3 regions of the Brevibacillus sp. genome follow, and region 2 is predicted to be linked to each of the others. Evidence: riboswitches for the same ligand, from Rfam matches in the RefSeq annotation. Region 2 holds a riboswitch; each other region holds the start of a gene.

The links. A riboswitch is a leader RNA that binds a small molecule or an ion and turns the genes downstream of it on or off. The one in region 2 is predicted to bind thiamine pyrophosphate.
Region 1: linked by a shared signal. The riboswitch ahead of thiO (glycine oxidase ThiO) and the one ahead of thiC (phosphomethylpyrimidine synthase ThiC) in region 2 are both predicted to bind thiamine pyrophosphate.
Region 3: linked by a shared signal. The riboswitch ahead of thiS (sulfur carrier protein ThiS) and the one ahead of thiC (phosphomethylpyrimidine synthase ThiC) in region 2 are both predicted to bind thiamine pyrophosphate.

The regions. Positions count from the first base shown of each region.
Region 1 is NZ_DOTK01000066.1:68,436-71,710, reverse strand. Features, by position in the region: partial or broken gene DEP07_RS20175 (glucose-6-phosphate isomerase) at 104-1,453, shown strand; gene DEP07_RS27770 (excisionase family DNA-binding protein) at 1,475-1,693, shown strand; TPP riboswitch at 1,758-1,874, shown strand; gene thiO (glycine oxidase ThiO) at 2,002-3,138, shown strand; gene DEP07_RS20165 (hypothetical protein) at 3,217-3,275, shown strand, end outside.
Region 2 is NZ_DOTK01000034.1:118,511-121,785, reverse strand. Features, by position in the region: gene ku (non-homologous end joining protein Ku) at 1-10, shown strand, start outside; gene DEP07_RS08720 (cation diffusion facilitator family transporter) at 53-934, opposite strand; TPP riboswitch at 1,185-1,296, shown strand; gene thiC (phosphomethylpyrimidine synthase ThiC) at 1,449-3,200, shown strand; gene DEP07_RS08710 (hypothetical protein) at 3,222-3,275, shown strand, end outside.
Region 3 is NZ_DOTK01000060.1:53,611-56,885, reverse strand. Features, by position in the region: gene DEP07_RS18570 (acetylornithine deacetylase) at 1-804, opposite strand, end outside; gene DEP07_RS18565 (thiazole synthase) at 797-1,567, opposite strand; gene thiS (sulfur carrier protein ThiS) at 1,573-1,776, opposite strand; TPP riboswitch at 1,988-2,098, opposite strand; gene kapB (sporulation phosphorelay system protein KapB) at 2,140-2,523, opposite strand; gene DEP07_RS18550 (alanyl-tRNA editing protein) at 2,566-3,275, opposite strand, start outside.

The DNA of each region.
Region 1 (3,275 bases), on a different contig from region 2:
TTCACGATTTGCTCACATTTTGCGATGTTTTGACGGAAAGTAACTTTCTCGCTTTTTGCGTGATAAGATAAGAAAATAGATGACGTTCCTTGGGAGGGGAGCCATGAACCAAGCGATTCGATTTGATTATTCCAATGCACGCGGCTTTGTGAGACAGCATGAATGGGAGCAGCTTGCGCCAGCAATCGGGCAGGCGCATGAAATGTTGCACAAAAGAACGGGTCCAGGCAGAGACTATCTTGGCTGGGTAGATTGGCCGAACAAATACGACCGCGTCGAGTATGAGCGGATTCGCCAGGCGGCGGCACGTATCCAGGCTGACTCAGATGTGCTTTTGGTAATTGGAATCGGAGGTTCATATTTAGGAGCGAAAGCTGTACTGGACGTATTGGGCCACAGCTTTTACAACTTGCTGCCGAAGTCGAAGCGGCGATCGCCGGAAATTTATTTTGTCGGCAACAATATTAGTCCGGTGTATATCTCTCATCTGATGGACGTGTTGGAAGGCAAAGACGTCTCCATCAACGTCATCTCCAAATCGGGCACGACGACAGAGCCTGCTATAGCTTTTCGGCTGTTGCGCAATTGGCTGGAAAACAAGTACGGCCGCGAGCAGGCGAAGAAGCGAATTTACATTACGACGGACAAAGCGCGGGGGGCCTTGAAAAAGCTTGCGGAAGATGAGGGCTACGAGAGCTTTGTCATTCCCGATGACATCGGCGGGCGTTTTTCTGTCCTGACAGCAGTCGGACTATTGCCGATCGCCGTGAGCGGCGCCGATATGGATGCCCTGATGAAAGGAGCGCAAGATGCGAGCGAGCGGTACATGGTCATGGATTTGGCCGAAAATCCGTGCTACCAGTATGCGGCGATTCGCAACGCCCTGTACCGCAAAGGCAAAACGGTGGAGCTTCTGGTCAGCTACGAGCCGCAGTTCCGGTTTTTCGCCGAATGGTGGAAACAGCTTTTCGGGGAGTCGGAAGGCAAGGATGGCAAAGGAATTTTTCCCGCCGCTGCCGAATTTTCCACAGACTTGCATTCCTTGGGGCAGTACATACAGGACGGCATGCGACACTTGTTCGAGACAGTGGTAACCGTAAACAAGCCAGCCATCGATGTCACGGTAGAAGAAGACCCGCTTGATGTGGACGGACTGAACTTTTTGTCCGGCAAGCGGATGGGATTTGTCAATAAAAAGGCTTTCGAAGGGACGGTGCTCGCCCACGTGGATGGCGGCGTGCCGAACCTGCTTGTCGAGATGCCAGAGGCGACGGCGTATCACCTCGGGGCCTTGATCTACTTTTTTGAAAAGGCGTGCGGAATCAGCGGCTATTTATTGGGCGTCAATCCGTTTGACCAGCCCGGGGTGGAGGCGTACAAGGCCAACATGTTCGCTCTTTTGGGCAAACCTGGATTCGAGCAGCAGAAAGCGGAATTGGAGGCAAGATTGCGCGATAACAAGACATATTTGACCGTGGAAGAGACAGCAGCGTACTTGGAGCTTCCGGAAACGTTTATTTTGGAAAAGATTCACCAGGGCAAGATTCGCGCTCTGCACGACGGCTACGAGTACGTCATCAACAAGGAACAGTTCAACCATCATATGGAAGAAATGCGCAAGCTCCGCGAGTTCGAGGAGGCAGCGCGCCATGAGACGGTTCCGGAGAGCTACGATGTAAAAGACGAGGATTGAGCGTATAGCATCTTGTCACTGGCGGCCAGGAGGACTATACTTGGTTGGTGAAATGAATATGTAAAGAAGCAACTTGGGGAGTCCTTCACGCGGGGCTGAGAGGATGGAAGCATACGACCGTCGACCCATTGCACCTGATCCGGATCATGCCGGCGCAGGGATACGGTTGCCGGCGAACAGCGCTTTTTTCTTTGGCTATACGGCGTATGAAGCCCACCTTTTCCTGCTTGGGAACGGGTGGGCTTTTTGTATGTTGCCCTGTTCAACTTGGATCAGGAGAGAGATCACAACAGCGAGGAGAGAAAAACGTGGGCGATTGTCTCATAGTGGGTGGAGGAGTTATCGGTTTAAGTCTGGCGTATGAATTGTCGCGCAGAGGGATGGGCGTCACGTTGGTTGAGCAAGGAGAATGGGGCGGACAGGCGTCCTCGGCAGCAGCGGGCATGCTCGCGCCGTTGAAGGAGTTTACAGCGCCCGGTCCCATGCTCGATTTCGGCATGACGTCGCTGGCTTATTATCCGCAGTGGGCGCAAGAGTTGGAGGAGTTTACCGGGGGCGATGTACAGCTCAGCCTGGAGGGGCTGCTCACAGTCGCGCTCGACGATGGTGAGCAAGCACAGTTGGCAGAGAAATTTCGCTGGCAAAAGGACGCGGGGCATAGCGTGCACTTTTTGACGGAAAGGCAGCAATTGGCGGAGGTGGAGCCGCTGTTGACAGACAAAGCGCAGGCAGCGATTTACTCCCCGTACGAGGGGCACATCAACAATCGCATGTTGCTTCGCGCTTTGGTGACAGCGTGCAAGCTGCAAGGAGTTGTGCTGCATTCCGGCTGTGTCGTGAGCGGCATCGCGGTAAAAGGCGGGAAAGTAGTTGGCGTGGACAGCTCGCTCGGGCCGTTGCGCGCCGCGCATACGGTGATCACTTCGGGAGCGTGGGCAGGTGTCATGCTGGACTTGCTGGGTGTGTCGGTTCCGGTGCGTCCGGTTCGCGGTCAGATTGCCGCTGTTTCCTCTGTCGGCATTCCGCTGCGCACCGTCATTTTTGGCACGACGGGATATGTGACGCCGAAAAAAGACGGCAAAATCGTGCTTGGCGCAACAGAAGACGAGAGCGGCTTTCAGCGCGAAGTGACGATGGCGGGGTTAGCCAGCATCCTGAACGGGGTCATGCCGTACGTTCCGGCCTTGCATTCAGCCGCTTTTCTGGAGGCGTGGGGCGGATTGCGGCCAGCTACGGCGGATGGCAAGCCATTGCTTGGGCCTGTACCTGGATGGGAAGGGCTGTCGATTGCCGGAGGGCACTTCCGCAACGGCATTTTGCTCTCGCCCGCCACAGCGAAGTGGATGGCGGACTATCTGGAAAAAGGAGAGCGGGAGCAGCTCGCCCCGTTTTTGCCTGCGCGCTTCGTAACAGAAGAAAACGTCAGCGCACATAAAATGGGCTAGTCTTGCCTGCAAACCGGAACACCTCCCCATGGGCACATGTATATGGTAATAAAGAGCACCAGAAGGGGAGGAGTTTCCATGCAGGATGAAAAAAACCTGTACCAGGCTGACGTCCAGACGGTCAGTCTGATCAAGGA
Region 2 (3,275 bases):
TCCCGTGTAACGCCATGCAAAAAAACCTGCCCGATACGGACAGGTTTTTTGCTTATTTTTCGACCAGTTGCTGCTCTGGCTCGATATGAATATGAACGGTATTGATTTTGTGCACACGTCTCATGCGTTCTTCGATGTGTTCGGTGATGGTGTGGCTTTCTACCACATTAAGGTGCGGCTCCACATGGATCACGACGTCAACCAGCACGCTGCTGCCGTGGTAACGCGCTTTAATATCGCTAATATCTTTTACTCCGGCGATGGACGAGATCGTCTCTTTCAGTTCCCCCAACTCTTCTACGTCAAAGCCGTCAGTCAAGCGATGGGTCGCTTCCCGGAAAATATCCCACGCTGTTTTCAGGATGATGACTCCGACTACCAACGCAGCCAGCGGGTCAAGCCAGTAAAGCTGGAACTGCGCCCCCGCAACGCCCACAAACGTCCCGATGCTGACGAAGGCGTCCGAGCGATTGTCTGCGGCCGCAGCCAGCAACGCCTGACTGTTTGTTCGCAAAGCGAGCTGACGGTTGTAGCGGTACACGCCCAGCATGATCGCTGCTGTCGCCAATGCCGTCCAGCCTGCGAGCAAATCCGGTGCCGTCGTTTTTTGATCAAACAGCGAAGGAACCGCTTCCGTCACGACTTGCAAGCCGACAAACAGCATGATGAATGACGCGACCAAGGCCGAAATCGTCTCCGCGCGAAAATGGCCGTACGGGTGATCGTGGTCAGGCGGCTTGCGGGCAATGCGCAGGCCGATCAGGACCGCAATCGATGCCACCACGTCTGTCGAGTTGTTCAAGCCATCTGCCATCAACGCTTCCGATCCCGTCAGCACAGCAACTCCTATTTTTAACGCCGAGCAAAAGATATAGGCAATAATACTGACCCACGCGCCCCGTTCCCCTTGCTTCAGATCCGAATATACATCCACACTCCATCACCTCAAAAATCTCAATCACTCCGTTCGCTCAAAAGACAAGAACGAAGCGTCATAAAGCAGTTTCTTTTTGATCGAATTACATCGTAACAGACGCGATTCGTGTGGGTCTACAGAAACAGTTTTAGTCCGATTCATGAGTATAGAGGGGGGGAAAATGTGTTGCCCTGTGGCAATTTTTGTTGGAAACTTTTTCTTGCCAACGATTGGCGTTCTCCGGTATCCTAATCTTGCAATCACAACCACAAACAAGCACGGGAGCTTGGAAATCACCAGGCTGAGAGGATGGTACTGTGCCATCGACCGTTGAACCTGAACTGGGTAATGCCAGCGGAGGAATGTCCATATGACACGACAAGTGACGTGTATCTTTTTGCAAAATACCCGTTGCTTCTCTACTCTCGCGTCTGGCGTCGCATGCTCCCATGCGGCGTTTTTTTCGCGACGGGCCTCTTTCGCCTCCCTACAAGGTTCGCGCTTCGTGCAACCACGCCAAGGAGGTTTTTTCATGTCATCCATTTCATCTTTTCCCGGAAGCCGCAAAGTATACGAGGTCGGCAGTCGCCCTGACATCCGCGTGCCGATGCGCGAAATCACCCTTCAAGCAAGCGAAGGGTTGTTCGGCCCTACCCCCAATCCGCCTTTGCGCGTCTACGACACGAGCGGCGAATACACCGCTGACGGATATGTCGCGGACATCGAAAAAGGCTTGCCGCTAGTGCGCAAAGCGTGGATCGAGGAACGCGGCGATACGGAAAGCTATGTCGGCCGGGAGCCACAACTTGTTGACGACGGAATCAGAAGCAGCGAAAAAGCGGTGACGATGCCAGCTTTTCCGCGCGAAGGCTATCGGCCCAAACGCGCTTTGCCAGGAAAAAATGTCACCCAGCTTCACTACGCCCGCCAGCAGATCATTACGCCAGAGATGGAATACATCGCGATTCGCGAAGGAGTGACCCCCGAATTTGTCAGAGCCGAAGTAGCTGCCGGGCGCGCGATTATTCCGGCCAACATCAATCATCCGGAAGCGGAGCCGATGATTATCGGGCGGAATTTTCACGTCAAAGTCAACGCCAATATCGGCACGTCGGCCGTAAGCTCCTCGATGGAAGAGGAAGTGGAGAAAATGATTTGGTCCGTGCGCTGGGGCGCCGATACGATCATGGATTTGTCGACCGGAAAGCACATTCATACGACCCGTGAATGGATCATCCGCAACAGCCCCGTGCCAATCGGTACCGTGCCGATTTACCAGGCGCTGGAAAAAGTCAATGGCAAAGCGGAAGACCTGACTTGGGAAGTGTATCGGGATACATTGATCGAACAGGCGGAACAAGGAGTCGATTACTTCACCATCCACGCTGGCGTTCTGCTGCGCTACATTCCTTTGACGGCAAAACGCGTTACCGGGATCGTCTCGCGTGGCGGCTCCATTTTGGCGGCTTGGTGTCTCGCCCACCATGAAGAAAACTTTTTGTACACCCACTTTGAAGAAATTTGCCACATTCTCAAAGCGTACGACATCAGCGTCTCGCTTGGAGACGGTCTGCGCCCCGGCTCGATTGCGGATGCCAATGACGAAGCGCAGTTTGCCGAGCTGGAAACACTCGGGGAGCTGACGAAAATCGCCTGGAAGCACGACGTGCAGGTGATGATTGAAGGGCCTGGTCACGTTCCGATGCACCTGATTCGCGAGAACATGGACAAACAACTGGAGATGTGCCACGAAGCTCCTTTTTACACGCTCGGGCCATTGACCACTGATATCGCTCCCGGTTACGACCACATTACCTCTGCGATTGGCGCAGCGATGATTGGCTGGTTCGGGACAGCGATGCTCTGCTACGTGACACCCAAAGAGCACCTGGGACTGCCGAACAAGGAAGATGTGCGCAACGGCCTGATCGCCTATAAAATCGCCGCTCATGCAGCCGACCTGGCCAAAGGACATCCGCGAGCCAAACAGCGTGACGACGCGCTGTCCAAAGCCCGCTTCGAATTTCGCTGGAACGATCAATTCAACCTGTCTCTCGATCCTGAGCGCGCCCGCGAATATCACGATGAGACACTGCCTGCGGAAGCAGCCAAGTCTGCGCACTTTTGCTCGATGTGCGGCCCGAAATTTTGCAGCATGAAAATCTCGCACGACATCCGTCAGCAAGCGCAGGAGCAGGAACAAAACGAGCCTGCGGCCATCGCGGCAGGCATGCAGGAAAAAGCCCGCGAGTTCCGCGAGCAAGGAAGCCAGTTGTACCAATAAACGCCTGGAGGTGGCAAGACATTGAATGAAGCCTTGCGTTTGCGCGCTGAAATCGCTCGCCTGGAGGTGGATTTG
Region 3 (3,275 bases), on a different contig from region 2:
TTCGATGACGGCCGGGTTGATGGTGTTGCTGCCGGCAGGAAAACCGGGATACGCTTTCATCACAGCCCAGTCGCGCTCCAGCTCTTGCAGAGCCGAGATTACCTTCATCATTTTCTCAATCGCAGAAGCTCCGCGCACTCGTCCTCCGGCATGGATCGTCTGTGCCCGCATGCCGTCGTGCAACGTAGTCGGGCTTTCAATCGTAATCCAGCCAGTGATGACGCCGCCCTGCCCTTGCATATGCAGGTTGCTCGTGTCGACGACGACTGCGTAGTCAGCCTGGTAGCCGCGTTCAATGGCAACGAGCGTCCCCGCCTCTCCGGCTTCCTCTCCGATCACGGATTGGAACAGCAGATCGCCTGCCAGCTCGACGCCATGCTCGCGAAGCATTTGGATGGCGAACAAACTCGCAGCGAGCCCGCCCTTCATGTCCGCGACCCCGCGTCCGTACAAGCGACCGTCTGCGCCGAGCGTCAGCGAAAAGGGCGGATACGTCCAGCCCGTTTCGTCTCCAACCTCGGCCACATCGATATGCCCATTGACAATCAGGCTGTTTGCCCGCGCCGAATCACGGCCCGAAAGACGACCTACCACGTTGTCGTCGCCGGGGTAAACCTGGAAGCGATCCACCGCAAAGCCCATGTCTGCAAGCTGGCTTGCGATGACGGATTGCGCCTCGTCGCTGTTTCGCGCGGGCGGACTGACGGTCGGCTGGGAAACGAGCTTTGCCAACAGGGCGAACAGCTCGTCCTTGCGATTGGCGATCGACTCTACCGCTTCTGTCAGACGATCCACGCTACTCAATCATCCCTTCCACCGGGCTGCTCGCTTGCGCGTAACGTTTTTTCGGGATGCGTCCTGCCAAAAAGCCTTTGCGTCCCGCTTCTACGCCCAGCTTCATCGCTTCTGCCATCAAAACCGGATTGTCCGCGAGAGCAACAGCCGTATTCAACAAGACACCGTCTGCGCCCAGCTCCATTGCTTTCGCGCAATCTGCCGGAGAACCGATTCCCGCATCGACGATGATCGGCACTTTGGCGTCCTCGATGATGAAGCGCAAGTTGTTTTCGTTGACGATTCCCTGGCCAGAACCGATCGGCGACGCTCCTGGCATGACGGCATGAACGCCTACATCCTGCAAGCGCTTGGCGAGAATCGGATCGTCGTTCGTGTAAGTCAACACGATGAAGCCTTCCTCGACCAAAATTTTCGACGCTTCCAATGTGCCGATCGGATCAGGCAGCAATGTTTTCGGGTCACCGATGACCTCTACCTTGATCATGTCGCACAAGCCGGACGCTTTCGCCAGGCGGGCGATGCGCACCGCTTCCTCGGCTGTATAGGCTCCTGCTGTATTTGGCAGCAGAGTGAATTTTTTCAGATCGAGCTGTTCCAAAAAGTTCGGTTCTTGCGGATTTTCCAAATTCAGTCGGCGAATGGCGAACGTCAAAATTTCCGCTTCCGACACTTCCACCGCTTTCCCTTGCGTTTCCAAGTCTGCGAATTTTCCAGTCCCGAGCAACAAACGGGAGCGAAACTCGTAAGGTCCAATTTTCAAAGTATCCATGATGATCATCCTCCTCCGACAAAATGAACGATTTCGATGCGGTCTCCATCGGCAATCGGCGTTTGTTCATACAGGGAGCGGTCGATAATTTCTCCGTTGCGCTCCACGACCACGATTTTCTCTTGCAGGGAATACGAAGCGAGCAAAGCGCGAACCGTATTGATTTCGGCCGAAAGCTCTGCTGTTTTTCCATTCAGCACAACAACCATTGTATTCCTCCTTCTTGGTGGCACTTGCCGAGGGACAAAAAACGGCTTCCCTCGCCTGCCGGAAGTCACTCCAGTCAAACGGTGGAAGCCGTATACGTATCCAAACGGACAGATGGAATAAAAAAACCATCCGCCGTGGGATGGTTGAGTTGATCTCATCAACTGGTGCGCATCCTCTGCGAAAAATCTCGCAAACGACCGCCCTAGTGAAATCGATTCATATACCTCTTCCTCCGCTGGCATGACCCAGGTCAGGTTCAACGGTCAGTAACACACTCGTTACAATCTCAGCCAACGACGCTCGGCCCCCGTTTGGTAGTAAACCTATGCAATTGTCTTACGTTCGAGTATTACAGTACCACTCTATTTCGGGTTTGTAAAGGTTTCCTTGTGCATTGCTTCCAGTTCCGTCAGGCAGCGCTGTGCCCAAGCCGCCATTTTTCTCAGCTTGTCCATCTCGCTCTCCATGGCGATGCGCACAGATTCTTTGTACTCGGGCACCTCGCCGTTGTAACGCATCACTGCCGACACCGGGGCCATGAATTTTTCCAGATAAGAAAGCGCTGGACGCTGGTGGAACAGCGGCACGTCTACTTCATAGGAAGTGTGCAGATCGCCCTGTTGCGGGTACTTCGTCACCGCCAGCACTTTGACCAAAAGTTTTGTATCGTGAATTTCCAGCACTTCGGCGATGTATTCTCCTGTCCGCTGTTTGACGCGGACTTTGTCTCCGGGATTCCAGAACATGATAGACTCCTCCTTGCATTGTCGTTATGGTTGCGCGTCGTATTAAGCCAGCAGCTGGGCAAGCAGCTTGCGCGCGTGGGCAATTACTTCGTCAGCATGCGGCTCGGACTGTCCGCCGCCTTGGGCCATCGCCGGGTTGCCGCCGCCTTTTCCGGCAATCAATGGCAAGGTGTCTTTGATCAGCTGATTCACGGCGACATTGACTTCTTGCCCGCGTGCAAACACAAGCTGGGTTTTGTCGTCTGTTGCAGCCGCGAGCAGGCAGACGGCATCTGGAGCTTCCGCGACCATCAACTGGGCAAACTGCTGCAATTGCTGGATTGATTTGTCCGGGAACACACGGGCGATCACGCGCGCGCCACCCTCCCGCTCAGCCGTGGCGAGCTGTTTTCGCACCTCGACCTCAAGCAATTGTTTTTCCACTTCGGCGAGCTTGGCTTTTAGCGAATCGCGCTCGGACAAAACACGCTCCGCCTGGGCGATCAGCTCGGCCTCGCTCGTGACGAGCAGCTTGGCCAGTTCGCGGACAGTCGCCTGCTTGCGCGTGTAATCCCGCAAAGCGCGCAAACCGCAAATAAATTCCAGGCGGATGTTCCCGCGATGTCGCTCCCAGCCGAGGATTTTGATGGCGCCCACTTCACCCGTGCGCGCCGGATGGGTTCCCCCGCATGGATTGTAGTCGTATTCGGGGATGATGACGACCCGGACGTTTTCTGTCACGGTCGGCTGCTTTTTCAACGGCAAGCTGGCAA